DNA from 2 places in the Pseudarthrobacter sp. CCNWLW217 genome. Region 1 is predicted to be linked to the other one. Evidence: predicted binding sites of a transcription regulator. Region 1 holds the regulator's gene; the other holds the start of a gene.
The links. The regulator HrcA, encoded in region 1, represses chaperone genes, less so after heat shock. The targets are predictions, from matches to a motif close to TTNGCACTCGNNNNNNNCGAGTGCNAA.
Positions count from the first base shown of each region.

Region 1 (9,507 bases):
CCCCCTGCTTTTCACGGCTCACCGAGTGCTTCACCCGGTTCCGTTGGACATCGTCCCAGACGCTGTACGCCTGCACAATGTCACCGACAAGGCGATGGCGTACGACGTCCGTCGCGTCCAGGACGGAGAAATTGATGTCCTCGATACCGCGCAGGATCTCCTCCACGATCCGCAATCCGGAACGCGTCCCAAACGGCAGGTCCACCTGGGTGACGTCCCCGGTCACCACCATTTTGGAACCAAAGCCGAGCCTGGTCAGGAACATCTTCATCTGTTCGGGTGTGGTGTTCTGCGCTTCGTCAAGGATGATGAAGGCATCGTTGAGCGTACGTCCGCGCATATAGGCCAAGGGCGCCACTTCGATGGTGCCGGCGGCCATCAGCCGCGGGATGGACTCCGGGTCCATCATGTCGTGCAGCGCGTCGTAGAGGGGACGGAGGTAGGGGTCGATTTTGTCGCTGAGCGTGCCGGGCAGGAAACCAAGCCGCTCCCCCGCTTCGACGGCCGGCCGGGTGAGGATAATGCGGCTGACTTCCTTCTGCTGAAGCGCCTGGACGGCCTTCGCCATGGCGAGGTAAGTCTTGCCGGTTCCGGCAGGACCGATGCCGAAAATCACCGTGTTGGCGTCGATCGCGTCTACGTAGTTTTTCTGGTTCAGCGTTTTGGGCCGGATGGTCCTGCCCCGGCTGGAAAGAATGTCATGGGTCAGGACATCGACCGGGTTTTGCAGGGACTGGCTCCGCAGCAGCGCCACCAGTTGCTGCAGCACTGCGGGGCTGATCACCGTGCCACGGGCTACCAGGCCCCGGACCTCCTGTAGCAGCCGCATGATCCTGGGGACATCGGCCGCCGGGCCGCTGATGGACAGTTCGTTGCCCCGCACATGGAAATTGACGGCGGGAAACTGATCTTCGATGAAACGCAACGCCTCATCGTGGCTACCGAGCGACTGGACCATCTGATCGGAGTTATCAAAGACAACCACCTCCGTCCGGATGCCGGGAAGGGTGTGGGGAAATTCTCCTGCGGTGCGCTCAGTGTTCAGCCGGCGCTTTCCGTTAGCTGATTCAGTCATGGTGCTGGCCCGCAGGCCTATGGTCCCCTCCAGTTCAAGTACGTAATCCCGCAGACCGCCGTGGCGTGTGGTCCCGCCCGTCGGAGGTCTCCGGATTCATACCATCTTACGCCAGCGCGCCGCTGTCAGCGGCTGGGGGCAGCCTTCCGCCAGTGCCGGAACGGCCCATGTGGGCGGGAAGTTGCCGTCATTAGGTATCAACTTCATATCGGCCTCATATCGTTCCCGTTGCAGTTGTACCGGGCAGCCGTCTTGCGCCACCGAGGCGACTTTCCTTATGCAATGCTGGAAATTCAAGGCCGTCCGGGGACCGGCTGCATCATCGCTGCCAGGAAGGATAGTGCCATCACCGTGCCGGGACCAGAAACGCCCCTTGCCTTGGGTACTGCCCTGGGGCGCATCCGCTCCACCGCCCTGCTGAGCCTCCTGCCTGCCGTCCTGATCCTCACGGGCTGCATCGCGGAGCCAGGGCCGGAGCCCACTGTGGTGCAGAATTCAAGCCAGGGCACCGAAAACACCTCGCCAGGGGTGCCGGCCACCAGCGCACCGCTCGAGACCACACAGTCGTCGAACAAGGCACCCGTCTATTGGATCGGCCGCAGCAACAGCAACGTTTTCCTGTACCGCGAGTTCAGGGACGTGCCCGAACAGGAAAACCCGGTTACAAGGGCACTGCGGGCCATGATGTCTGATAAACCGCTGGACCCGGACTTCTTTACCCCATGGCAGAACCCCAAGAAACTGGCCACGTCCATCTCGGGCAAAAACGTCATCACAGTGGACGTCTCGGAAGATGCCTTCAACAGCAACCTCGACGCCGACATGGCCGGCCGCGCCATCCAGCAGCTCGTCTATACGGCCACGGCAGCCGGGGCGAGTTCCGGGCTCATTGACTCCGGCCAGCAGATCCAGGTGATGATCCTGGTCGACGGCCACACGGACTATCTTGCTTTTGACCACGTGCGCCTCGGCACGCTCATGTCCCGGAGCCCGGGCATGGTGGCGCCGGTCTGGATTATCGATCCGCAGGAGAACGTAGAAGTCGCCGACGGCAGCGTGAAGATTACTGGCCGCAACACCCTGGCCGGTGGCAAGCTCCGCTGGCGGATCCTGCGCGAGGAAGACAACGGCGACAAGACGCCGTACCTGACCGGGGAAACCACAGCCGCGACCGAGGCCGCCCAGTCCGGAGTTTTTACCTTGGCCTTAACCCTCACGCCGGGCAACTATGAGCTTCGCGTCGCGCAGGCGGACACCTCAGGAAACGACCAGGAGCTGAACGTTGATACGCGCAGCTTCAGCGTGCGCTAGCTCGACTGTCAGAGCCCAGGTGCGGACCAGCGGCCCAACACATCGCTGGCCAGGACGACTGCAGCGGGGCCGGCGGTGGACGACCTGAGGACGTGGTGCCCCAGAAGCGCCGTTACGGCACCGGCACTGCACAGCCTGGTCACTTCACGCGGACTGATCCCGCCTTCCGGTCCCACAATGAGCAGGATTTCGCGGGTTTCGCTGCCGTTCGCAGCCGCCTGCCAATTCTCCAAAACGGACCGTAACGGCCGGACAGCGTCCTCGTGCAGGACGATTGCGAGATCGGCCACGCCGGCAGCCGCTGCCAGTCCGGGGGTTTCGACGGCGGCGCGCACCTCAGGAATCCAGGCCCGCCGGGCCTGCTTGGCCGCCGCCGTCGCCACCGACTGCCACTTGGCATGTGCCTTGGCTGCCCGTTCGCCCTTCCACCTCACGATGGACCGTTCGGACTGCCACGGGATGACCGCGTCAATCCCCAGTTCGGTGGCAGTTTCAACTGCTAGCTCGTCTCGGTCGCCCTTGGCCAGCGCCTGCACCAGGACAAGCCGGATGGCGGGCTTTTCTTCGACCGTCAGCGCCGAACACTCCACTGTCAGCTCCGACGGCGACGCCGCCACGACCGTGCCGGTCAACCGCTTGCCGGCCCCGTCTGCGATGTCCACGGACTCGCCGGGGGCAAGCCGCTTGACCGCTACCGCATGCCGCGCCTCAGCCCCTTCCAGGACAAAGTGGCCCCCTGGGACCATGTGGTCCAGCGTCCCGGGAGCGCTAAAAAAAACCGGATTGCTCACCCCTACAGGTTACCGAGCCGGTCCCGCAGCTTGGCAAAGACGCCGCCGCTGGCCGCGAGTTTGCCCTCAGTGAACTGCTCGCCGCGCAGTTTGGCCAGTTGCCGCAACAGGTCTTCCTGCGCCGAATCCAGTTTGGCCGGGGTCTCCACCTGAAGGTGTACCTTGAGGTCGCCGCGGCCATATCCGCGAAGGTGTGTCACGCCCAGGCCGCGCAGGGTGATGATCTCCCCTGACTGGGTTCCCGACTTGACGTCGATTTCCTGCAGCCCGTCGAAGGTTTCCAGGGAAAGTTCGGTTCCCAGCGCGGCAGCGGTCATGGGGATGTTGAGCGTTGCATGGAGGTCGTCGCCGTCACGTACGTACGTGGCGTCGTTGTTGACCCGGATCTCAACGTACAGGTCACCGGCCGGGCCGCCGGCCGGGCCTGCCTCGCCCTGGCCCGACAGCTGGATGCGGGTTCCGGTGGCTACGCCTGCAGGGACCTTGATGGTCATTGACCGCCGGCTACGGATCCGCCCCTGCCCGCTGCATTCGTTGCAGGGGTCCTTGATCACGGTGCCGAAGCCTTCGCAGCTGCCGCAGGGGGCGGCCGTCATGACCTGGCCAAGGATGGAGCGGACCGCTCTCTGGACCTGGCCGCTGCCGCCGCAAATGTCGCAGCGTTCCGGGTGGCTTCCCTCCCGGCAGCAGGAGCCGTTGCACGTGGGGCAAACGACTGCGGTGTCCACCTCAAGCTTCTTATTGACCCCGAACACGGCGTCGCGGAGTTCAATCCGGACACTGATGAGGGCGTCCTGGCCGCGCCGGACCCGTGATGCCGGACCCTGCGATCCGCCAGCGCCGAAGAAGGTATCGAAGATGTCCTGGAAGGCGAAGCCCTGTCCGGCGTAACCGCCGCCGCCGAAGCCGTTGTCGGTACCGTTTTCGTTGCCGGTGGTGTCGTAGACCCTGCGTTTCTGCGGGTCGGAGAGTACCTCGTAGGCGTGGGTCACGGCCTTGAAGCGGTCCGAGGCATCCTCACCGGGGTTGACGTCCGGGTGGAGCGTGCGGGCCAGCTTGCGGTAGGCCTTCTTGATCTCTTCCCCGGTGGCTTCCGGCGAGACTCCAAGGACGTCGTAGTGGCTGCTCAAAGTTCGTATCTCTTCCTGTTTGTACTGCTGCAGTCGGACTGCTTGTACTGCTCTTGTTGCCTGGGGCCCGGCCAGTTGCTGTCAGGGGCCCAGAATCCTCGAAAGGTAGCGGGCCACGGCCCTGACTGCTGCCATGGTGGTGGGGTAGTCCATGCGGGTAGGACCGAGCACCCCGATCTTGGCTGTGCTGTCCGGGCCGTACGCCGTGGCGACCACCGACGCTTCGGTGAGCCCGTCGTACGGGTTTTCGCGGCCGATGCTGACCGTCACGCCGCGCGGATCCTGTGCCATCTCGCTCAACAGGCGCAGCATGACCACTTGTTCCTCAAGCGCTTCCAGCACCGGGCCGATACTCAGGGGAAAGTCGACGTTGGACCGTGCGAGGTTGGCGGTGCCGGCCATGACCATGCGGTCTTCGCGGCTGCTGTGGGCAAGGACCTCCAGACCGTGCGCCAGGGCCTGCGCAGCCTGCCGCTGTCCTGGGCCCAGGCCGGAAACAACTGCCGGCAGCGACTGGGTCAACTGGCTCAGCGGCGTCCCTGCGAGCGAACCGAGGAACCGCCCCCGAATACCTGCCAGGGCGTCGTCACCAAGGTCCTGCCCGACGTCGACCACTTTCTGCTCCACCTTGCCGGTGTTGGCGATCAGGACAACAAGGACCTGGCGGGGAGCCAGCAACACGAACTCGATGTGCCGGATCGTGGCGCGGCTCAGGTGCGGGTACTGGACCACTGCCACCTGGTTGGTCAACTGCGACAGCAGCCGGACAGTGCGCTCCAGGACGTCGTCGAGATCGTCCGGGCCCTCCAGGAGGGTCTGGATGGCACGGCGTTCTGCCGGTGACAGCGGCTTCATGGCCGAAATCTGGTCGACAAACAGCCGGTAGCCCTTGTCTGTGGGGATGCGTCCGGCGCTGGTGTGCGGGGCGGTGATGAGGCCGTCGTCCTCAAGGGCTGCCATGTCGTTGCGGATCGTGGCGCTGGAGACGCCCAAATGGTGGCGTTCGACCAGCGCCTTCGAGCCCACAGGTTCGCGGGAGTGCACGTAGTCCTCAACGATGGCACGCAGTACTTCAAGTTTGCGCGGCTCGCTCACACTCCACCTCCATCCATGGTCACAGGCCGCCGGTTTCCCCGGCGCGTGCACCGGCCGCCGTCTTGGCGCGGCTTAGCACTCGACATGCCTAAGTGCTAACAGTCTAATATGACTCACCCCGTTGTTAGCATTGGTACCGCTCCGGGCGAAATTCCGGGCCAGGATCTAGGCAAGGCGGAACACATCCATGCAGTACCAGAACTGGGGTCCCCGGGAGATCGCCGTCCCCGTGAGGAATCAGCTCCCTGAAGTCCCGGTAGAGCGCGGGATGGTCCTGGAAGAGGTCCAGTCCGGCTGGGTGGGCGCCGTCACGCGGGTCGAGAAGTCAGGCGGAATGCATGTGGTGGCCCTTGAGGACCGGCGGGGCAAATCAAGGTCCTTCCGGCTCGGATTCGGTTTCCTCTTGGAGGGACAGCCGATCCGACTGATGCCCCCGGCGCCGCGGCAAGCCACCGCCCCGGCCGGGCGGACGGCCTCGGGCTCGGTCCGGGTAGCCGGTCAGCGCGCCCAGGTGGCCAAGGCCAGCAGGATCTGGGTGGAAGGAAAGCACGACGCCGAACTGGTGGAAAAAGTCTGGGGAGACGACCTCCGGGTGGAGGGCATCGTCGTCGAGCCTTTGCATGGAATCGATGACCTCGCTGCGGCCGTGGCAGACTTCGCACCGGGGCCGGGCCGCCGGCTTGGAGTGCTCGTTGACCACCTGGTTCCCGATTCCAAGGAATCGCGGATTGCGGATGCCGTGATGGCATCCCCGGGCGCTGCCGGCAATGTCCTGATTGTGGGGCATCCGTACGTTGACGTATGGCAAGCCATCCGGCCTTCCGTGCTGGGAATTGAAAGGTGGCCGGTGGTCCCACGTGGCCAGGACTGGAAGACCGGCATCCTCGCGGCGTTCGGTTGGCCGCATTCCACGAAGGAAGATATCGGCCTGGGCTGGCAGAAACTCCTGGGGGCGGTCCGCAGCTACGCAGACCTTGAAGCCTCGCTGCTGGGCAGGGTTGAAGAGGTCATCGACTTCCTCACCGTTCCCTAGCAGTATTCTTGGTACTGCAGTTGCCAGTGCGCTTGAGCCCGGCACACTGTAACTTTGAATGTTCTACCCCCGCACCATTGCTTTTCGAAGGAAGACACCGTGGCAGAAAACGCACACGAACACAGGGACAACCAGAGCGGCCAGGGCCGCTCCGAGTACCATGGCGTTCCAGCAAATGCGCTGCCGCTAACGGCCAGCGAAGACCGGCAGTGGGCAACCCTGGCGCATTTCGGCGGCATCCTCGGGTGCGTGCCGTCGCTGCTGATCTACCTCATCTTCCGGGAACGTGGGCCGTTTACCGCCCAGGAATCCAAGGAGGCGCTGAACTTCAGCCTGCCGCCCACCATCGCGGCCGTTGTGGCCAACCTTCTGGTGTTCATCCCTGTGGTCGGCAACATTTTCGCCGTGATTGCCACCCTCATCTGGATCGCATTGACTTGCTACTCGGTTGCCGCCGGCATCCACGTGAACCGGGGCCAGCCGCACCGCTACCAGTACAACCTGCGGTGGATCAAATAAGGGTCAGCTTCCGCTGGCTCCGCTAAGCGGCGTCAGGAGGTCCCGAGCCGGGCTTGCAGGAAACGACTCCCGCGTCAGTCCGGCAGGATCCTGCGGACCACGGCGTCAGCCAGCAGACGGCCCTTCAGCGTCAGGACGAGGCTTCCCTGAAAGGCGGAGGCAGGGTCCACCAGCCCGTCGGCGATGAGTCCAGCCACTTCTTTCCGGCCTGACTCCCCCAGCGAACTGATGCCCACACCTGAGACGAGCCGTGCCTCAAGCATGATCCGCTCCATGTCCCGGGTGCCGTCGTCGAGCGTTTCCCGCCCTGCTGCCGGCGAGAGCCCTTGAGCCAACCGGCCGGCGTAGGCGGTGGGGTGCTTGACGTTCCACCAGCGCACGCCGCCCACGTGCGAGTGGGCTCCGGGACCGATGCCCCACCAGTCGTCGCCGCGCCAATAGGCCAGGTTGTGCCGGCACGCCTGCTCCGGCGTCCGTGACCAGTTGCTGACTTCATACCAGCTCAGACCCGCTTCGCGAATCAGCTGGTCCGCGAGTTCATACTTGTCCGCGTGGTCGTCGTCGTCGATTCCGGGGACTTCACCGCGGCGGATCTGGGCTGCCAGCTTGGTACCGTCCTCCACGATCAGCGCGTAGGCGCTGATGTGATCAGGCTGGTACGACAGGGCCGTCTCAAGGGAGTACCGCCAGTCGTCCAGTGACTCTCCCGGTGTGCCGTAGATCAGGTCCAGGCTCACAGCCAGTCCGGCGTCCCGCGCCCATTGCACCACTTGCGGCACGCGGCTGGGGGTATGGGTACGGTCCAGGACCTTCAGCACATGGGGCACGGCGGACTGCATTCCGAAGGAAACCCTGGTAAATCCGGCATCCTTGAGGACGGCAAGGGATTCCGGGGTGACGGAGTCCGGGTTGGCCTCGGTAGTGACCTCAGCGCCGGGCTCCAGGCCCCACTCGCCAATGGCAGCGCCGAGAATTCGGGCCAGGTCCCCGGCCGGAAGCAGCGTTGGCGTCCCGCCGCCGAAGAACACGGTGCTCAGCGGCCGGTCCGGAATTCCGGAGTTCCGCAGCACTGCTGCTGCGAAGTCCACCTCTGAGACGGCCGTGGCGGCGTAGGCATCCTGCGACGCGCCGCCTCCCAGCTCCGTGGCCGTGTAGGTGTTGAAGTCGCAGTATCCGCAGCGGACCGCACAGAACGGAATGTGCACGTACAGCCCGAACGCCCGGTCCGCCGAACCTTCCGCTGCCTGGGCGGGCAGCAGACCGTCCGACGGCGCGGGGTCGCCGAGGGGAAGAACGCTAGGCACGGGTGCGGCCTCCGGTGGTTCCGGCCACGGTCATCACTACTTCTTGGCCTTGTCCTTGGACTCGTCGGTGGTCAGCGCGGCAATGAAGGCTTCCTGCGGGACCTCTACGCGGCCCACCATCTTCATGCGCTTCTTGCCTTCCTTCTGCTTTTCCAGCAGTTTGCGCTTTCGGGAAATGTCACCGCCGTAGCACTTGGCAAGAACGTCCTTGCGGATGGCCCGGATGCTCTCCCTGGCGATGATCCTGGAACCGATGGCAGCCTGGATGGGCACCTCGAACTGCTGGCGGGGAATCAGTTCGCGCAGCTTGGTAGTCATCATTACACCGTAGGCATAGGCCTTGTCGCGGTGCGTGATGGCCGAGAACGCATCCACCTGCTCGCCTTGGAGCATGATGTCCACCTTCACGAGGTCGGCCACCTGCTCGCCGTCCGCTTTCCAGTCCAGTGAGCCATAGCCGCGGGTCTTGGACTTGAGGATGTCGAAGAAGTCGAAGACGATCTCGGCCAGTGGCAGGCGGTACCGGATTTCCACACGGTCCTCGGACAGGTAGTCCATGCCGCCCATCACGCCGCGGCGGCTCTGGCACAACTCCATGATGGCGCCCACGAACTCGTTCGGAGCCAGGATGGTAGCGGACACCATCGGCTCACGGACTTCGGCGATCTTGCCGGAGGGGTATTCGCTGGGGTTGGTCACATGGACAACCTTCTTGTCCTCCAGCGTCACCTCGTATTCCACGTTGGGGGCTGTGGAGATCAGGTCGAGGTTGTATTCGCGTTCGAGCCGTTCCCTGGTGATTTCCAGGTGGAGCAGCCCAAGGAAGCCCACGCGGAAGCCAAATCCAAGAGCGGCGGACGTTTCTGGCTCATACACCAGTGCGGCGTCGTTGAGCATCAGCTTCTCCAGCGCATCGCGGAGCACCGGGTAGTCCGTGCCATCCAGCGGATACAGGCCGGAGAAGACCATGGGCTTGGCATCCGCATAGCCAGGAAGGGAATCAGAGGCAGGCTTGGCAAGGTTGGTGACGGTGTCGCCAACCTTGGACAGCCGGACGTCCTTAACGCCGGTGATGAGGTAGCCGACTTCGCCAACACCAAGGCCTTTGGAAGGGGTGGGTTCCGGGGAGCTCACGCCGATCTCGAGGAGTTCGTGCGTGGCCCTGGTGGACATCATCTGGATGCGTTCGCGGGGGTGCAGCATGCCGTCGACCACGCGGACGTAGGTGACCACGCCGCGGTAGGTGTCA
Region 1 is NZ_JBBCBT010000018.1:16,611-26,117, forward strand. It holds gene V9L18_RS18135 (PhoH family protein) at 1-1,075, opposite strand, end outside; gene V9L18_RS18140 (GerMN domain-containing protein) at 1,466-2,386, shown strand; gene V9L18_RS18145 (16S rRNA (uracil(1498)-N(3))-methyltransferase) at 2,395-3,177, opposite strand; gene dnaJ (molecular chaperone DnaJ) at 3,180-4,307, opposite strand; gene hrcA (heat-inducible transcriptional repressor HrcA) at 4,389-5,402, opposite strand; gene V9L18_RS18160 (DUF3097 domain-containing protein) at 5,590-6,435, shown strand; gene V9L18_RS18165 (DUF4870 domain-containing protein) at 6,535-6,954, shown strand; gene hemW (radical SAM family heme chaperone HemW) at 7,029-8,258, opposite strand; gene lepA (translation elongation factor 4) at 8,295-9,507, opposite strand, start outside.

Region 2 (19,881 bases), on a different contig from region 1:
CCAGGCCCTCGGGGAGCTTCTCCGGCAGGGCCTTGTAGATATCGTCAGCAGAGACCTCGGCGGCCTCGGGGTCCACGTGCGAGAGCAGGTTGCCGGAGTAGTCCGGGACGAGGTCGACCGAGCCGTCCTGCACAGCCTTGAAGTAGATCTCGCGTGATCCGATGTTGGGCTTGGTGCTGGCCGTGACACCGGCAGCCGTCAGGGCGCCGGCGTAGATTTCGGCCACGATCTGGCTCTCCGGGAAGTCTGCCGATCCAACCACGAGCGGTCCGCCGGTTGACCCGCCGGTTCCGCCAGTGGTGGGGGTGGACAGGGGGTCGCCGCCGCCGCAGGCGGAGAGCGCGACGGCGAGGCCAACGCCCGCCGCGAGGCCGGCAAGGCTCCGGCGGGTGATGGTTGTCCGTACTGGGTTCTTCATGGGGTGCCTCCTTGAACAGCAGCTGCCGCAGGCGCGGCAACCGTAAGATCGGCGGGAGCCTTGTGGCCGCCGTCGGGATCGGTGGACAGGCCGGGCGAGAGCACCATTCTCTGCACCGCGGCAAGAATAAGGTCGACGGCGATGGCCAGCCCCGCGATGAGCAGCGAACCGCCGAGCATCCGGGGAAAGTCTTGCAGGACCAGGCCGTCGAAGAGATACCGGCCGAGGCCGCCGAGCGGCAGGTAGGCAACAACCGATACGGTGGCAATGACCTGGAGCACGGCTGTGCGGATGCCGCCGAACATGACCTGCAGGCCGTTGGGTACTTCCACGCGGAAGAGGATCTGCAACTCGGTCATTCCCATGGCCCGGGCGGCATCAACCACTGTCCGTTCAACGCTGGAGATGCCCGCATACGTTCCGGCTAGCAGCGGCGGAACGGTGAGAATCACCAGTGCCCAAACCGGCGGCATAAGGCTGCTGCCTGCGAGCAGTGCGAAAAGGACGAGCAGCCCCAAGGTGGGGAGGGCACGCAGCGCGCCGGCCACGGCGACGGCAACCACGCGCCCCCGGCCGGTATGCCCGATGTACAACCCCACCGGGACCGCAATGGCGGCTGCTATCACCAGCACCAGGCCGCTGTACTGCAGATGCTCCAGCAGGCGGACGGCGATGCCCGAGCTTCCGGACCAGTGCGCGGGGTCGGTCAGCCAGGCGATGGTCTCCAGGAAGATGCTCATCGTGCCGTCTCCACAGCCAAGGGCAGGCCTGCGGCGTCTTTCATGCCTGAATCGGCAGGGGCTTTCGCAGCCCGCGTCCATGGCGTCAGCAACCGTTCCAGCAGCACCAGCACCATGTCCATCAGCAGGGCCAGCACCAGGATGGCCACGATGCCCACCACCACTTCAGTGACGAAGGTCCGCTGCAGGCCGTCAGTGAACAGCATGCCCAGGTTACCCACCCCCAGGAGGGCGGCAACACTGACGAGGGAGATGTTGCTGACGGATACCACCCTGAGCCCCGCGAACATCACCGGGAGGGACAGCGGCAGGTCAATCTGGAGGAACCGCAGCCAGGGCTTGTAGCCCATGGCCACCGCGGCTTGGCGCAGGTCTTCGTCCACGGAGTCGAAGGCATCCAGGGCGGCTCGCACCAGGAGCGCGACCGCGTACAAGGTGAGGGCAACAATAACGTTCAGCGGATCGAGGATCCGGGTTCCCAGGAGGGGCGGCAAGATGATGAACAGGGCCAGCGACGGGATGGTGTACAGCAGTGAACTTGCCGTCAGCACAACAGACCGGAGCGTGGCGTTCATCCGTGCGAGCTGGGCCAGCGGAATCGAGAGAACCAGTCCGAGCACCATAGGGATCAGGGCAAGGATCAAGTGCTGCCCCGCCCGTTCCATGACCATGCCGCTGTTCGACAGGAACCAGTTCATCAGAGCGCAGCCTGCCGGACCTGGCGGGCTTCCTCAATGACAGCCAGGACCTCCTGTGCCCTGATGGTGCCCAGGACGCGGCCCTCCCGGTCCACGGCCACACCCAGGCCCGAGGGCGAGGAGAGCGCAGCGTCCAGGGCCCGGCGAAGGGTCTCGCCAGGCCGGAACAGGGAGCCGCCGGGAATGAGTTCGCTATCCGTTCCCGGACCCGCCCAGCCGAGCGGGCGCATGTCGCTGTCCACTACCAATTGCCAGCCTGACACAGCTCCGGCGTCCCCGGCGAAGCCCGAATCTCCCCGGACGAGCGTGGGCACCGGGTGGATCCCCACGCCGTCGGACGCCGTAAAGCCCAGATGGCGGAACCCCCGGTCCCGGCCGACGAAAGCTGCAACAAAGTCGTTGGCGGGGGCCCGCAGGATTTCCTCGGGGGTGGCGTACTGGGCCAGCTTGCCGCCCACGGCAAAGACTGCCACCTTGTCTCCCAGGACAGTGGCCTCGTCAATATCGTGGGTCACAAAAACGATGGTTTTGGCCAGGTCTTTTTGCAGCCGCAGGAGTTCCTGCTGCAGTTCGTCCCGCACCACGGGATCCACCGCGCTGAACGGCTCATCCATCAGGAGCACGGGCGGGTCGGCGGCGAGCGCACGGGCTACGCCAACGCGCTGCTGCTGCCCTCCGGACAGCTGGGAGGGGTACCGCTTTCCCAGGACGGACGCCAGTCCGACGACGTCGAGCAGCTCTTCGGCGCGTTTGCGCGCTTCAGCCTTGGGGACTCCGTTGAGCCGGGGAACGGTGGCGATGTTATCCAGCACCGTTCGGTGCGGCATCAGCCCTGAAGACTGCATGACGTAACCCATGGAACGCCGGAGTTCGGCTGCGGGAACAGAGGTGACGTCCTTGCCATCCACGGTGATGACGCCAGACGTTGGCTCGACCATGCGGTTGATCATCCGCAGCGACGTGGTTTTGCCGCAGCCGGACGGGCCCACGAAAACGGTGATCGCACCCCTGTCGATTGACATGGTCAGCTGGTCCACGGCAGGGTGCCCGCCCTGATACTGCTTGGTGACGCTTTGGAACTCAATCATGGCCTGGTCCATTGCGGGACTTACCTGTTCTGTTGGACGGCATCGGACTGCGGATCGACTCGGTAAACAAGCACACTGATAATCACGGTAACCCTCATCCCGACCTCAGCTTAACCAGTGGCGCACGGAAAGTGGGCGAAGGAATCCCTACTGTAATCATTCGGAGACCTCGCCTGTGCGGATGGGCGGAGGTTGCGGAGGGACGCCAACGGCCCCGGCGGCCGCAGGGCTTTGGGCACTGACCGGGGCGCGCGGGGGGCCTAGAGTTGGACTGTGACCAATCTCGAAGTGACTCCCGAGCAGGAAGTTTGTCCACCGGCGGCCCCCGAAGACAGTTCGGGCCCTTGCCTGCAGCTCTGGCCGGAACGGGAAGTTCCGCTGGGTGGGGTGCGGGCCATGAATGTTCGTCGCACGCTACCCCAGCGGGGCCTGCCCACCATCGGTGCGTGGTGCTTCCTGGATAGCTTCGGACCGGACAGGACCGCAATGTCCGTGCTCCCCCACCCGCATATCGGGCTGCAGACCGTGACATGGCCGCTGGCAGGGCATATCCGCCACCGGGACAGCGTGGGCAGCGACGTCGTGGTCCGACCGGGCGAACTGAACATCATGACGGCCGGGCGCGGCGTCTCCCATTCGGAATTTGCTGTTTTGCCGTCGTCGCTCCCCACCTCCGACGGCGGCGGGCAGCTGCCGCTGCAGCGCGGGCTCCAGCTCTGGGTTGCGCTCCCGGACAGCCACCGGCACACGGAGCCTGCCTTCGAGCAGCACCGCGAACTTCCGTCCGTGACCGGTGAAGGATTCACCGCGACGGTGATGGTAGGGGAATTCGCCGGTGCGGCGTCACCGGCCACCATGTACTCCCCGATCGTCGGCGTCGACATCTCGTGCGCGGGCCCGGCCGTGCTCCCCCTCAACAAACACTTCGAACATGCCGTCCTGGTGCTCGACGGCGGGCTGGTGGTGGACGGGCAGGAGATTCCGCCGGGGCCGCTGGGCTACCTGGGCGTGGGACGGACGCAGCTGGCCGTTGAGGCGCTCCCGGACACCAGGTTCGTGCTCCTCGGCGGCGAACCATTCCAGGAGGAACTCCTGATGTGGTGGAACTTCGTGGCACGCACCCATGAGGAAGTGGAGGAGGCTCGTGAGGCTTGGGAGGCTCAGGCCGGTATGCCTGGTTCCGAGGCCAGGGAAGCACGCTACGGGCTGGTGGAAGGGCACGGGCCCGACGCCGGTGCTGAAGCAGGCCGGATCCCCGCGCCCGTCCTGCCAACCGTGCGGCTGACGCCGCGGAAGCGCAGTACCCTCCCGTGACGGGCCGTTGCCGGTAGGTCAGTCAGAACTGGCCGTCCGGCAGGCCCCCTTGGGCTACTCCTGCTCGGAGACCAGCTGCAGGACACCGAACACAGGTTCCTGGTCCAGTACGCGCACGTCGGTGATGCCCGCAGCGGCCAGATGCTTGCGGAAAGCGTCCTGGAGCGGGACAACATTCATTCCCAGGCCGCCGCCCAGAATGACGGGCCCGTCAATTCCCAGCTTCCCGAGCGCCTGCGCGGCCAGGGCTGCGAGGTCGCTGCCGGCCTGGTCGAGGAGCTCCTGGCTTGCGGCGTGGCCTGCCGCAGCCGCCTCCACCACCAGGCGCGCCTGCTGCGCCCAGAACCGGCGGCCGGTGTCCGGGGAATGGAACAGCGAGATCAGCCGGTTGGGATCATTTACCCCGCAGGAGGCCAGGAGCGCCGCCGTCAGCTGGTCGACCGGAAGGCCCTGGTTCATCCTGCGCAAGCTGTAGCGGACAGCTTCGCGCCCCAGCCAGTAGCCGCTGCCTTCATCGCCGAGGAGATAGCCCCAGCCACCGGCCCGGGCCTCTTCGCCTTTGGCATTCCGGCCCCAGGCCGCTGAGCCCGTTCCGGCGATCACTGCAACGCCTGTGCTGGCCCGGCCGGCCGCCAGCAGCAGGCGGGAGTCATGGACCACCGTAATCCTGGCTCCGGGAACGTGGGGTTCAATCAGTGCCGCGAGCGCTGCGGCGTCGTCATCCGTGTCGATCCCGCCTGCGCCGGCGTACACCTGGGAGACGCTGCCGCCGCCGATCCGGGCGAACAGGTCAGCGAGGTTGAAGGCCGCTTCCTCGCGGCTGACGTTTTGGACGTTGGAACTGCCGGCGGACTCGTCTGCGACCACCCTTCCGTCAACAAAACGGACCCCGCGGGTCTTGGTTCCCCCAATGTCCAACCCGATGACGGTTCCTGATAAGGGGCTGCGTCCGGCGGGGCTGTGTTCTGCGGAGGACGGGGTCAGGGGATTTTCGATGTCAGTCACATCACCAGCCTACTGATGCCCGTTCGGGAAGCCTGCGCCGCCGTCACCATTTCATACGCTGCGGGATTGGACGAGGCCTGCCAGCAGCTGTGGTCCCTCCTTAAGGACCATCTCCCGGAAAAGCCGGACAGCGTCAGGTTCGGCATCGGGGCCGGGTTTACGCAATCGCCACGCCAGTCCGATTTCCCGGAAGGCCAGGCCTGACTCAATTGCCACTTCGACCCAGCCCAGGTTGCCGGTCTCCGGGCTGACCTCACGGCCCGGGCCGCTGCCGCCGGGCGGGAGGATGCTCACGCCAAGCCCGGCCGATACCAGCCCCCGCACCGTGTGGGAGTCCTGGCTTTCAAAGGCGATGCGCGGCCGGAAGCCTGCTTCGCGAAAGAGTGCGTCCGTCAGGGAACGCAGGCCATAGCCGGACCCCAGTGCCACAAACGGATCGGTCCGGATGTCCTGGATCCGGGCGCTGCGGCGGGACGCCAGCGGGTGGGAGTGATGGACTACCAGCCGGAGCGGTTCGCGGTAGAGCGCTGCCGACGAAACGGAGCGGCCTGCCGGCGCCACGGGAGCAGTGAGGGCCAGGTCCGCCTGTCCGGATGCCAACTCCGCGAGGCAGCTGTCCCTTGCACCCTGGCTGAAAGTGAAACCTGCTTCGGGGTGGCGGCTGCGGAAGGCGCTGACCAGCAGCGGCAGGGTGGCCTCGCCGAAGGTGTGCTGGAACGAGATGGATATCCTTCCGCGTACGACGTCCGATTCGTGCCGGACCAGGTCCAGCCCGGTCTGGAATTCGTCCAGCGCAGCTTCGATGAATGGAAGCAGTGTCCGGGCGGCGGCCGTCAGGCGCACTCCCCTGCCGTCGCGGATCAGGAGTTCGGTTCCGACGGCGGCGCTGGCGCGGCTCAGTGCGCGGCTCACCGTGGACTGCGGCACGCCCAGGAGCTCGGCCGTTTCGGTGATGTGCTGCGTCCGTCCCAGCTCGGCAAGGAGAGGCAACAGCGGGAGCAGTTGGGCCATTTGTTTCTGGTCAGCGTCCATGGAGCCACCTTTCCAGCCGGTTATTCCGTTCCATTTTTGATATGAAATTCAAGGCAAACATGCATTGGAAGCATATATTGCCCGGCGTCTATCGTGGAGAAATGGGCACAGATCAGCGTTCGGCCGGCAACGGGAGACCAGTTCCGACGTCGTGGGAAGGCCATCCGAAAGGCTCCGCTGCGTACGGGAAGGTCCTGGCTGGCCTGGCCTTTGCCGGCGTCGCCACATTTGCCCAGCTCTACTCCACGCAGGCCGTGCTGCCGATGATGGCAATCGACCTGCGGATTACAGCTGCCGAGGCCGGGCTCACCATTTCACTGGCCACTGTTGGGCTGGCGGTCACAGTCATCCCCTGGTCCTTCCTCGCGGACAGGATCGGACGTGTGAAAGCTATGGCCCTGGGTATCAGTGCCGCCACGGTCCTCGGCCTGCTCGTGCCACTCGCCGAAAACTTCGGGATACTCCTGGGGCTGCGGTTGCTGGAGGGAATGGCTTTGGGAGGGATACCTGCCATCGCCATCGCCTACCTCAACGAGGAAGTCAACAAGGCACATGCTGCCTTGGCGGCCGGAAGCTATGTCGCGGGAACCACCCTCGGCGGCCTCGCCGGAAGGCTCGTTGCCGGGCCCGTCGGTGAACTCTGGGGATGGCGGGCAGCCGCGTTAGCGGTGTCACTGCTGGCCACCGTGGCAGCGGTACTGTTCCTGCTGCTGGTCCCCAAAGCCCGGGGGTTCACGCCGGCGAAGGCGGCAGGCCTGCGGGGCGCGTTCAGGACGCTTGCCGGCCATGTCCGTAACCGGAGGCTGCTGGCCCTGTATGTCCAGGCGTTCCTGCTGATGGGCGGCTTTGTAGCCGTCTACAACTACCTCGGCTTCCGGCTGGCCGCCGCTCCCTTTGGCTTGCCGGCCACGTTGATCAGCCTGATCTTCCTGGCATACCTGTCCGGAACTGTCTCCTCACGCTGGGCAGCGGGATTGACCCTGCGCTTCGGGCGCCGGAATGTCCTGTTGGGAGGCGTATTCCTGATGGTGGCTGGGCTTGCCCTGACCCTCACACAAGTGCTGGCAATCATTTTGCTTGGCCTGGTGATATTTACTGGCGGCTTCTTTGCAGCCCACAGCATCGGCGCCGGCTGGACAGGCACCATCGCCTCGACGGGCCGGGCGCAGGCCGCGTCGCTGTACAACCTCTCCTATTACCTCGGCTCCAGTGTCGTCGGCTGGGCTGGCGGGCTGGTCTTCCAGTCCTGGGGCTGGCCGGCCCTGGCAGCAACCGTGATGGCGCTGGCTTGCCTCACCGCGGTAACTGTCGCCGTCGCCCATCCCTGGCGTGAGACCCGAACGGCCCCGGAACCGTCCGCCGGCTCACAGGAAGCTGCTGCTGCTTAGTTGCGAACTATCGGCTGGCCGAGCCTAAAAGTACTGGCGATTATTCGGACACCCGGACTGCCCGCGGGGTGAATGGGCGGAATGGGACGTCTAGGATGAACTCAGCACACTTTGAGGAGATCCCATGAGCAGCAACGCCAAGAACGTCCGGACCGGGGCCCATTCCGAACCCCTGGATGCCATCGACGAGCGGCTGCTCGCGGCCTTGGTTGATGATGCCCGGATCTCCAACAAGCAGCTTGCCGAACTCGTGGGCATCGCGCCCTCGACCGCGCTCATGCGCACTCGGGCGCTCTCCGAACGCGGCATCGTGCAAGGCTTCGAAGCCAAGCTCAGCCTGTCCGCCATCGGACGGTCCGTGCAGGCACTCGTGGCCGTCAGGCTCAGGGCCCACGACCGGGACCAGATCGACCGCTTTACTGCCCGCGTCCCGCATCTTCCGGCGGTCCTGTCCACCTTCCACACCTCAGGATCCGTTGATTACCTGCTGCACATCGCCGTGGCCAGCACCGAGGACCTGCGGGACTGGGTGCTGGACAACCTGGCGACAGACCCTGTGGTTGGCCACACGGAGACAACCCTTGTATTCGACCACATCCAGGGAAACCACGGGCCGCTGCCCGAGTAGCCACTGCCCACGCTCCCGCACTGAGCGTGTGCTAGCGGCGGGCGCCCCGAACGGCCGTCCGCAATGCGAGTGCAGCGATCGCAAAGGACGCGGCGCCGCACAGCACCACAAAGCCGGTGACAGACGCTGCCAGCCCGAACACCGCCGTCGCCCATCCCAGTCCCAGTACCGGGACGGCGCTTCCCAGGTACGTGATGACATATACCGTGCTGATGACCTGCGCATGATGCGCCGATTCCACTTTGGCTGCGACGTCGTTGAAGACCACGCGGAAGGCCACCCCCTGCCCCAACCCGGCACAGATGCTGGCGGCAACCAGCAGCAACGGACTGTCCCAAGCCGCGGAGGCAGCCAGCAGCAGCACCGAAACGCCCAGTACTGCCAAGCCCGCCGGGACCACATACCGGCCGCGGGCACGGAGGAGCTGGCTCAGGGCGGAGGCGCCCAGCGTCAGCCCCGCCAGGGCACCGATGACCGGGCGGGACTCGGCATGCACGATCTGGGCAAAATAGCCCGGCGCCAAGGACAGGCAGAATCCAAAGACTGAGAAGCTGAGGAACCCGACGGCGGCCGCGAGCCAGAAAGCCCCCCTCGCCTCCGTGGACACGGACGGCCGTCGCGGCGCCAGCGCCTTGAACGGGCTGGCGCCGTCCCCAGGCATGATTGCCGGCCGGGCCTGGAGCAGGTACAGGGGTACGAGCAGGACGGCAAGCAGCGCGGAATGCACGTAGTAAGGTGCCGTCGTGTGCTCGGGCAGCGTGGACAGGAGTCCACCAATGGCCGGACCTGCCGCCACACCTCCCGCGGAGGCCAGGAGGGTAAAACGCGAGGCCCATTCCGGGCGGGTGGGCAGCAGCTCCCGCAGCGCGGCGGCACTTGCCCCAGTGGCCAGCGCCACCGCCACCCCCTGCAGGGCGCGCCCGGCGGAGAGAGCTGCCAGGCCATCCGCATGCGCGAAAATCCAGCCACCGGCAAGCCCCACAACAACAGCAAGGATCAATGCCGCCCGCCGGCCGATGTGATCCGACCAGTGCCCCGCCAGCATCAGGGTGGATACGAGGGCGAGCACGTAACTGGCGAAGGCAACGGTGATCCCGAAAGACGAAAGCCCCAATCTGGCCTGCAGCAGCGGATACAGGGGTGTAGCCAGGTTCGCGCCTACCAGCAGGGTAAAAATGACGGTTCCGGCGATAACCAGCCGTGCAGTTGTGGAAGCATCCCAGCCCGCGCGGCCAGCGGGGGCTGGACGCATGCGGAGTTCACTGAAAACTGTCAATCTTGTGCCTTTGCTTCGACCGGCGCCGGGTGTCCTTGTGGGATCCGGCGGCAGGGTAAGAACGGATATCTACAGATTGCGGCACAACTGCCCGATTGATCCTTTGTTCATGCAAGAATTGGTCAAAATCATCAATTCCTAGCCACATTCATGCCGGAAAGTGAGAGTTTTGAACAACACCCTTGACCCCACCGACCTGAAGATCCTGCTGGAGCTGATCCGCGATCCCCGCGTGCAGATCGGCGAACTCAGCGACTCTCTGGGTATCGCGCGCAACACTGCGCAGTCGCGTGTACGGCGGCTGCTTCGTGCCGGCGTCCTCCACGACGGCGGCCGCGAGATCGACCTCGAGGCGGTGGGGTACGACGTCGTCGCCTTCGTGACGATTGAAGTCACGCACCGGGAGCTCGACGGCGTTGTGTCGGCATTGCGGCTCCTCCCCCAAGTCCTGGAAGTCCACGAAATTTCCGGGCGGGGCGATGTCTGGTGCCGTGTGGTGGCCACGGACACCCACAACCTGCAGGCCGCGCTCCGCCAAATCCTCAGAATCAAGGGCGTTATCCGGACTGAAACCGTCCTGGCGCTCCATACGCACATCCCGTACCGGACCGAACCGCTGATCAGCAGGCTGGCACAGGGCGGGCAAACCCAGGCAACACGGCCGGCCCGGCCCCCCAGGGCCGCCCACGGGCAGCCAAGCGACTAGGCTTTCGAGCATGGATTGGCTCTCATATATCTCGCAGATCAATTGGCTGGCCGTGCTGGTCGCCTTCATTGCAAGCATGGTTATCGGCTTCGTCTGGTACCTGCCGGCCGTGCTGGGCAACAGGTGGATGGCCGCGATCGGCAAGACGGAGGAGGACCTCAAGAACATCAGCGGCGGCGCCCGGATCTGGATCCCGATGATCGTCGCGGCAGCCCTGACAGCCATTCTGCTTGCTGTCCTGATCAGCAAACTTGACCTGGACAATGCCATGGCCGGAGGGTTCTTCGCCCTGGTCCTGGCCTTGGTTTTCCGCGCGGGTGGACATGTCATCCATAACGGCTTCGCCGGACGGCCAGCCGCGGTCACCCTCATCGACTCCGGCCACGACCTCCTGGCGATGACCGTTGCTGGTGCGATCATCGGAGCCATGTCCTGAACCGCCGTCGCGCCGCCTCACCGAAAGGACCCTTCCACCGTTGACGATTATCGACAACGCCGTCTATGTGGACGGTGTCCGCAGCGCTGAGCCAGAGTCCATGGAACAGACATTCGAAACGCTCGCCCACCACGGGGGCATGGCCTGGATCGGGCTGTACCGGCCGACCCAAGCGGAGATGGCCGCCGTGGCCAGCGAGTTCGGCCTCCATGCCCTGGCGGTCGAGGATGCGATTTCCGCGCACCAGCGCCCCAAGCTTGAGCGGTACGAGGACAACCTCTTCACCGTGCTCCGGCCGGCCCGCTACCTCGATGCCACCGAAACTGTGGAATTCGGCGAGCTCCACATCTTTACTGGCCGGAACTTTGTCGTCACCGTTCGCCATGCCGAGATGGCAGGGGTGGCCACGGTGAGGCGCCGGCTGGAGTCGCGGCCCGAGCTCCTCCGGCACGGCCCGGAGGCTGTCCTTTACGCTCTGCTGGACAAGGTAGTGGATGACTATGCCCCCGTGGTGGCCGGGCTCGAGAACGACATCGACGAAATCGAAGACCAGCTGTTCAGCGGTGACAGCACGGTCTCACGCCGGATTTACGAACTCGCCCGGGAGGTCATCCAGTTCCAGCGCGCGATCCACCCACTCCCAGGCATGATGCAGCAGCTCAAGCGCGGGTTCGAGAAGTACGGGGTGGAAACGGAACTGCAGCACAGCCTCCGTGACGTGGAGGACCACGTAGAGCGGGTCATTTCCCGTGCCGACTCTTTCCGCGACCTCCTCCAGAACGCGCTGACGCTGGACGGGACACTGACCGCCAACCGCCAGAACGAGGCCAGCGCCGAGCAGAACGAACAGGTCAAGAAGATCTCGTCATGGGCGGCGATCTTCTTTGCGCCTTCGTTCGTGGCCGGCATCTACGGCATGAACTTTGACCACATGCCCGAACTCCACTGGGCTCTGGGCTACCCCATGGCCATTGCCTTGATGGCCGGGACGGCAGGCCTGATGTACGGCATCTTCAAGAAGAAGGGCTGGCTCTGATGCCGGGCCCAGGGAACGATGGCGCTGCTGCGGCGGCGCTGGTCCATGGCCGGATCATCACTCCCGGCACAGATCACCAGCTGGGCACCTACGGGTTGTTCCCGCCGTCGGCCGCCCAGCAGCGTATCCTGACGCCAGCCACCGCGCCGCTCACGGCCAAAAACGCTGAGCCGGACCTGCTGTGGGTGGGATTTGCCGAGCTCTGCGGGGGCGCTGCGGCCCTGGCCGACTACCGGGCGTTGGCGGACCAGCACAGCACGTGGGTCATCGACGGCGTTCCGGACCCCGAGGCGGTCTCGGCAGACATGGCCCTGGGCTGGATCCGCTTCGCCAAAGCCGTGGAGGCCCTCCGGGAGCGGGGCCGGACGCTGTTCCTGATCGGGCGCAGCCCCCTCGACTGGGACCGCGCGACCGTCGCTTGGCGGGGCGCCCACATTCCTGGCACTTCAGACGTGCCGGAAGCGATGGCCAGGATTGCCCGACACCTGGCGGTCCTAATGCGGGTGGAATCGGCCGCCGAGGCGGTTCCGGAAGGTATCTCCGGAAGCTAGGCGGCGTGAACGCCGATTTCCGCACCGTCGCCGAATACAAGACGGCGATTGGCTACCTTTTCAGTGAAGAACCGGTCGTGGCTGACTACCACCACGGCGCCGGGGAAATGCAGCAAGGCGCGTTCCATGACTTGGGTGCTGGAGAGATCCAGGTGGTTGGTAGGCTCATCCAGAAGCAGGACTGAGGCCCCGGAGAGCAGGCACTGGGCCATTGCCACGCGGGCACGCTGGCCACCAGAGAGGTTGCCGATCCGTTGCTTGAGGTCGGCATCGGAAAACTGGAACATCGCCAGAAACCGGTGGACGGATTTTTTCGTCGCAGTCAGCGCCAGGCTGTCGGGCATCGCGTTGACCGCGTGGGTGACCGTGTCGTCGTCGTTAAGCTCTTCAAGCACCTGGTTGTACGAGACCATGCCCGCTCCCTTGGCCCACGAGACCGAACCGGAATCGGCAGGCTCCTCGCCCGTGAGTGCCCGCAGGAGGGTGGACTTTCCGCTGCCGTTGGCGCCGATGACCGCGATCCGGTGCCCGCGGCCAATCTCGAAGCTTAGGTCTTGGAAAAGTGTCCGGCCGTCATAGGATTTGCCGAGCGAATCCACCCTGCACAGCACGTCCTTGACGTAGAGGCCGCCGTAGATCTCCGTGATGATCTGATCCACGGGCCGGGGCGTCCGCGACTTCTTGATCCTGGCCAGCTGGTTGGCCAGCCCCTTACTGGCCGCTTTGGCAGCCTCCCTGCGGTCCGAGATGCCCTCGGCTTCGAACGCCAGCAACTCGGACTCGTGCAGAAACTGGCTTTCCAGGCTCTTGAGCCGGAACTGCTTGGCTACGACGTACTCAGCGAAGTTGCCCGGGTACTCATGCAGGTGGAAGTTTTCCACCTCCACGATGCGGGTGACAACGGAGTCCAGGAATGTCCGGTCGTGGGAGACGATGATCGCCGCACCCTTGAAGGTCCGGAACCAGCCCTCCAGCCATTCGACGCCGGCCACGTCCAGGTAGTTGGTGGGCTCGTCCAGCAGAAGCACATCAGGGGCCTCAAGCAGGATCTTGGCCAACGCGGCGCGGTTCCGCCAGCCACCGGACAGTTCATCGATGGAGCAGACACGATGGGCGTCGTTGAATCCCAGGGTGGTGAGCACTTTGTCGATGCTCCGCTGGTAGTCCCAGCCGTCCAGCCGGTCCATGTCCTCGAAGAGCTCCGATTGGCGGTGGATAAGGATGTCCAGTTGAGCATCCCCCGGCCCTGCGGCGATCTCGGCGTCGATGGCCGCCAGGTCAGTTTCAATGTCCTTGATGTGGTTGAACAGGCCGTCCAGGACCTCAAGGATGCTCGCCTCGCCGTCCAGTTCCGAGAACTGTGAAAAATAGGCGGTGCTGACACCCGGATCCAGGCTGATGGTGCCGGCATCCGGTGCCATCTGCCCGAGGATGAGCCTGAGGATGGTGGACTTGCCTGACCCGTTCCGGCCGATGAGGCCCACCCGGTCTCCCGGTTCAAGGCGGAAGAATGCTTCACGGAGCACCGGTGTTTTTTCGAAGCCGACGCTGACGTCGTTCAGCCGGATCAAACTCATTGACTCTGTCCAATCCAGGGAAGGTTCGTGCGCAGGAAACCGTCCGTATCAGACAGCCAAGTTTGTGGAGCTAAGGGGATTCGAACCCCTGACCTCTTCGATGCGAACGAAGCGCTCTACCAACTGAGCTATAGCCCCGGAACCGCCCGCTCTCCGGTGGGAGCCGCGGGGCCGGTGACCCTAGGCTACAAATTTTCCGGTCACTTTACCAACCGGGAGCCGAAAAGACTCCTTGGCCTGTGAGTCCGGCGGGCAGCAGGATGTCAGGCGCGCCGGCGCTGCAGGACGTCGTCGAGATTGCTCAGTGCGCTCTGTGCTTTTGTCAGCGGCTTCGCGGCTGGCGCGACCGCCGGCGCGGCCGGAGCGCCCTGCTTCAGGGAGGGCTTGCCTACGGCCTTGGGCGACTCGGGCAGGTCCAGGGGCTCGGGTGCGGGCCGTTCGGCTTTTGCCGCGTCGACGTAAACCGGTTTGGGGACATCAACCGGTTCCCACGTTTCTCCGGCAGGTACTGAATCCTTGGCCGTGCTGGCGCTGGTGTCGCCGGCTTCGAGGGCAACGGCGAGGGCAGCCTGGCGCAGTTCAGCGGCCGTCAGGGGCTTGGGTTTTGGCCGGTGGGCTTCGGCGTCGAACAGCTGGCTTTCCGGCTGGGGCCCGGGCTGAGGTGCCGGGGTCTGCTCCGGTTGACCTTCACGGCGGGCCGGTGCACTCATCGCGGACCTGAACGCGGCACTGACCTTTTTCCTGCGGTCACGGACAGCAAGTCCACGCAGCAATGCCAACGATCCAAAGGCGGCCAGGAAGGCAAGAACCGGCAACAGGGGCGTGCCCAGCCCGAACGGCAGAAGCACACCGGCAATGACTGCGGTCAGGAGGGCAATGAGTGCCAGCAGCGCAATGGCCGTACGGCCGTAGCGGATGCGGAATCCACCGGTCCCTGCCCTGGCCCCGGGCTCCGCGGCGGCGTCCAATGCGGCTACGGGGCTCTTCCTGATGTCCATGGCTTTCTCCTGCTGGGCGGTGATGTTCATGACCGTCCCGGCTCTCGGGTCCGATGATTCAGTAGCTGGTGCGTCCGCCGTCATCTCGCCTGCGGCTTGAAACTGGTGCCGGCGGTTCCGGAGAACATACGGGGCAACCCAGACAATCCAGAGCACAACGGCGACCACAAGGATCACTGAGCTGCTAAGGGGGAAGTCCACAATCAAAACCGTATGAGCATTACGCCAAGCCCTGCGGCATTAGCCACGGTGTGTCGCCGGCAACGTGGCAAATCAATGGATTTATGACGGCGCGGGACCTAGGAGGGGCGGGACGCCAGCCAGCGGGGAAGCAGCCCATCCGGGACTTCTTCCGAGGTCAGGGCGAAGGTCCGGTGGTCTGCCCACTCCCCGTTAATATGCAGGAAGCGCGGCCGGTAGCCTTCGTCGCGGAAGCCGAGCTTTTCAACGACGCGCAGGCTGGGGCCGTTTTCCGGACGGATGTTGATCTCCATGCGGTGCAGCCCCAGAACCTGGAAGCAATGATCCGTAGCCATAGCTACGGCCGTTGGAGCAATGCCGTGTCCGGCCCGCGCCTGGTCCACCCAATACCCCAGCGTTGCCATCATGGCCGAACCCCACACAATGGATGACACTGTCAACTGGCCAACGATGGCGGGAGCAGCTTGCTGGGGACGCCGCTCCGTGATGAGGAACGGCAGCGCGGTGGACTGCGCCGCCTGGATCTTGAGGGACCGCACCATCTGCCGGTAGTCGGGCAGGCTGCCGCCAGGAGCCGGGTTGGACGCCTCCCAGGGAGCAAGCCATTCGCTGTTCCGCCCCCGGACCTCGGTCCACTCCTTTTTGTCCCGGTACCGGATAGGGCGCAGTACCAGGTCCCCGCACTCCAGTGTGACGGGCCAGATGGGGCCGGCGCGCACGGTGCGTTACTTGGAAAGACCGGCGGTGAAGCCGGGCAGCCATTCGCGTAGACCGGGCCCGAGGTCGTCGCTGTCGATTGCCAGCTGGACGCAGGCCTTGAGGTAACTAAGTTTGTCGCCGGTGTCGTAACGGCGGCCACGGAAGATCACGCCGTAGACCCCATGGCCTTCATTGTCGCCAGCGGCCAGTTCCTGCAGTGCGTCCGTGAGCTGAATCTCGCCGCCACGACCCGGTCCGGTGCGTTCCAGTACGTCAAAAACAGCGGGGTGCAGGACGTAGCGCCCGATGACGGCGAGGTTGGACGGCGCTTCCTCCATGCTCGGCTTCTCCACGAGCTCGTTGATCCGCACGTAGCTCTCACCGTCGATGTCCTGGATGTCAGCGCAGCCATAGGCGCTGATCTCTGACGGTTCCACCTCGATCAGGGCGACGACTGACCCGCCGGTTTTCGCCTGGACTTCGATCATGGTGCTCAGCAGTTCGTCCCGGGCGTCGATCAGGTCATCGCCCAGCAGGACGGCGAACGGTTCGTTGCCCACGTGCTGCTTTGCACGTAGCACCGCGTGGCCAAGCCCATTGGGGTCGCCCTGGCGGACATAATGGATGTCGCCGAGGTTGCTGGCGGCCTGGATCGAGGACAGTTTGGCGGTGTCGCCCTTGTCCGCCAAAGTAGCTTCCAGCGCCGGAACCCGGTCAAAGTGGTCTTCGAGGGCCCGTTTGTTGCGTCCGGTGATCATGAGGATGTCGTGAAGCCCCACTTTGACGGCTTCCTCGACGACATATTGGATGGCAGGTTTGTCGACTACCGGGAGCATTTCCTTAGGCATGGCCTTCGTGGCAGGCAAGAACCTGGTGCCGAGTCCCGCTGCAGGAATTACGGCCTTACGTACTGTCTGGTTGGTGGTAGTCACTGGACTAATCTAGCGGAGGGAACATTCAGACAGTAATCATTGGCCCGGTGAAGCCCGGCCCCGGACAACGGGAAGTTGAGCCATTCATGACCGCCGGCAACAGCTCGTACAAGGAACAGATCCGCGCGCGGCACAGGGCTGCACGTGCCGCCATGGACCTCGCCACCCGCGAGGCAGCTGGTGCCGGAATTGCGCACCACGGCCTCCACTGGGCTGAACAGTGCTCAGACGGAATGCCATCCACGTTTTGTGTCTACCTGGGGGTCCACTTCGAGCCGCCGACCGTCCCCCTCATCGACGCACTTCACGGCCGAGGGCATAAGGTTCTGCTGCCAATCTGCGAACCGGGGCGCAGGCTCAGTTGGGTTTTCTGGGCACCGGGCGGTGAACTGGTCCGAAGCAGGTATGCCCCCATACTCGAGCCGGCAGGGACACGCCACGGACTCGACGTGATGGCAGGGGTGTCGGCGCTGTTTATGCCCGCCACCGCCGTGGACCGCGACGGCAACCGGATCGGACAAGGCGGCGGCTACTACGACGTTTTCCTCAACTCCCTGGACGGCCTGCGGCCTGGCCTGCCTTCAGCGGCAATCGTCTATGACCAGGAAGTACTGCCACAGGGCAGCATCCCCGCGGAGGACTTTGACAGGAAGGTCCCGGCGGCCCTCACTCCCTCCGGTGTCGTTCCGCTCCGCACGGCTTGAGCAGCATCGGCTCCGCGGTTGGCCTTCGGAGTTGGCCTTCGCAGTTGGCCTTGGCGGCAGGGATGATAGAATTGGCACTCAGGCCCTGCGACTGCTAATGGACGGCAAAGATCGTCCTGGCAGCACGGGACCTCTCGTTTGCCCAAGAGGAGGAGCACCAGTGCCAACGTATGCGTACGCCTGCAAGGATTGCAGCCATGCCTTCGACATTGTCCAGTCGTTCACGGACAGCACACTGACGTCCTGCCCCGAATGCCAGGGGACCTTGCGCAAGAAGTTCAACAGCGTAGGCGTGGTCTTCAAAGGCTCCGGTTTCTACCGCACGGACTCACGGGACAGCAAGGGAAGCGCTGTATCGCCCGCCCCTGCTGCGCCAGCTGCTCCGGCACCTGCCCCGGCCGCTGCTGCTGCTGCTGCTGCTGCTGCAAGCTAACGACCAACCCAGCTCATAAGCCCCTGCGGTAATGGTTCCGTGCTGGGCGGGTTTCCAGGCTAATTTAGCCTCCCCTGTTTCCGACGCCTTTCCTGGGCCCCCCAGCAATCCCGGCTTCAGGTTGTCCACATAGCCTTCAACCGGCCTGCCCTGGACCCGTCGCCCGGAACTAGCGTGGGCCTATGCCTGTCCCACTGTTACACCCCTATCAAAGAACCCGCCGCAGCAGAGAAGCCAATGCGCCCGGGCGCCAACCCCGCAGGACCGGTCCCCAGCCGGCCGGCCGTCCGCCCGGCCGACGGCTTGGCCCTTTGCTGGCCAGGAACCGTCGCCTGGCCATAGCGTTCCTGCTGTGCGTTGCGGCCGCCGTTGCCGTCCATCAGCTGACTCCGGCCCCTGCCGATTCGACGACAGCACTCGCAGCAGCCAGGGATCTTCCGGCCGGTTCCTCGCTGGCGCCCTCGGACGTGGCCGAGGTAAAAGTGCCGCCGGGGATGTTGGCTGCGGGATTCATCCGGGGCAGTGCCGAGGCAGAGGGAAAGCAGTTGGCTGCCCCGCTCCGCAAAGGGCAGCTCCTCACTGACGCCCAACTGCTGGGACCCGGCCTGCTCACGGGAACTCCCCCAGGGTCCGCTGCCGTTCCGCTGCGGATGGCGGACCCGTCATCCATCCAGCTCGTGTCACCGGGCCAGCTGGTCAACGTGGTGCTCACGGGCACCAACGGTTACGACCAGCAGGCTCCCCCGGAGGTTCTGGCGACGGCAGTCCCGGTGCTCTGGACCTCGGGCCAGGGCGGCAAGACCGGGGAATGGCTCGGTACCGCCGAGACAGACGGCCTGATCGTGGTGGCGGCCCGCCCTGAGCAGGCAGCCCGCCTGGCGGGTGCCTCCACGCAGGGCAAGCTGTTTTTCGTCCTGGTGACGCAGCCACCAGGTTGAGCCAGCCCGCCTGTTGTCCGGGGGCCTATGCCCCTCGGCTGCCAAGCTGTCTCGGTCGGGCGGCGCCCCTCAGGCAAAGGTCTCGCGGTGACCTAATGGACGCGTTGCCGTCAGCCCCAGTGCGGCGGCTTCTGCTCCTTCAGCCAGGCGTCGTGGTCGTCCTCCGAACCATCGCCCCAGCGGCGGGGATCGTCTTCAGCGGCTTTGTTGGGAAGGATGCCCTCGGTGCCTGCGGCAGCCTGCGCCGAGGCCGGAGTGGATGCTTTGCCCTCGTGCGCCGTGTTGTCCTGGCCTGCGTTTTCCTGCGCGGTGCCCTCGCCGGCCCGTTTGCCGCCAGCGGCATCCTCACCGGCCGGACCGGCGGTGCCGTGTGTTGGGGTCATAATGACCGCCTCCTCCTTATCCGGGCGTGCGGCCCGGTGCTGTTGGTTCTCCGGCGCGCTAGGCTGCACCTGCTGCCGGTGGTCGGCCCGGACGGGACGGGCAGGCTCGAGGCCAACATTCCCGTAGGCCTCAAGTGAAAGCGGGTCGACGTCGTCATCGAAGAAATTGGCTGAGGCAGTGACCCGGCCAGGCAGGACCACTTTCTCCAGGCCCAGATATCCGGCAATGCGGTCAGCACAGGCCGACGGGTCGGTGAAGACCTCAATGGTCCACAGCGGCATGTACCGCCACCCGAGGCGCTCCAGCAGTTGGGGCCGGAGCCTGCTCCGCTCGCGGACGCTCATGGTCCGGTACTGCTCGGTGCCGTCGGATTCGATGGCCACCGGCCAGGGGGTCTCGGGGTCGTCCTGGCCCATAGTGCTGAGCGGGTCCGCCGCGGCTACGACGTCAATGACGCCGTCGTACTGGTGCCAGACACGGGCGCCGCGGGCACGCAGGCGGTCTCCGAGGTCCGCTACCAGCGGGTCAGCGCCGAGCGCCTGCTCGCTGGCCGCTGCCCGGGACGCAGGCGTGCCAAGGTTGGTGTTGCCGGCGATCTCGCGGTCCAGCAGCTCGTAGAGGTCGACCGCGCCGTGGGTCAGCCTGGTGTGGTCCAGGTCCTCGGGCCGGAAGCAGGTCAGTACGTGCAGGGACCTGCGG
Region 2 is NZ_JBBCBT010000002.1:23,049-42,929, reverse strand. It holds gene V9L18_RS02790 (ABC transporter substrate-binding protein) at 1-418, opposite strand, end outside; gene V9L18_RS02785 (ABC transporter permease) at 415-1,158, opposite strand; gene V9L18_RS02780 (ABC transporter permease) at 1,155-1,856, opposite strand; gene V9L18_RS02775 (ABC transporter ATP-binding protein) at 1,856-2,956, opposite strand; gene V9L18_RS02770 (pirin family protein) at 3,218-4,258, shown strand; gene V9L18_RS02765 (N-acetylglucosamine kinase) at 4,313-5,263, opposite strand; gene V9L18_RS02760 (LysR substrate-binding domain-containing protein) at 5,315-6,295, opposite strand; gene V9L18_RS02755 (MFS transporter) at 6,397-7,683, shown strand; gene V9L18_RS02750 (Lrp/AsnC family transcriptional regulator) at 7,808-8,311, shown strand; gene V9L18_RS02745 (MFS transporter) at 8,343-9,587, opposite strand; gene V9L18_RS02740 (Lrp/AsnC family transcriptional regulator) at 9,757-10,293, shown strand; gene V9L18_RS02735 (DUF1761 domain-containing protein) at 10,304-10,729, shown strand; gene corA (magnesium/cobalt transporter CorA) at 10,770-11,765, shown strand; gene zapE (AFG1/ZapE family ATPase) at 11,765-12,316, shown strand; gene V9L18_RS02720 (ABC-F family ATP-binding cassette domain-containing protein) at 12,313-13,893, opposite strand; tRNA gene V9L18_RS02715 (tRNA-Ala) at 13,959-14,031, opposite strand; gene V9L18_RS02710 (hypothetical protein) at 14,157-15,092, opposite strand; gene V9L18_RS02705 (GNAT family N-acetyltransferase) at 15,191-15,811, opposite strand; gene galU (UTP--glucose-1-phosphate uridylyltransferase GalU) at 15,818-16,723, opposite strand; gene V9L18_RS02695 (5-formyltetrahydrofolate cyclo-ligase) at 16,810-17,427, shown strand; gene V9L18_RS02690 (FmdB family zinc ribbon protein) at 17,588-17,860, shown strand; gene V9L18_RS02685 (RcpC/CpaB family pilus assembly protein) at 18,172-18,798, shown strand; gene V9L18_RS02680 (AAA family ATPase) at 18,909-19,881, opposite strand, start outside.
Region 2: a site for HrcA is predicted at 17,499-17,525, ahead of V9L18_RS02690 (FmdB family zinc ribbon protein). Genes of this name have one in related genera too.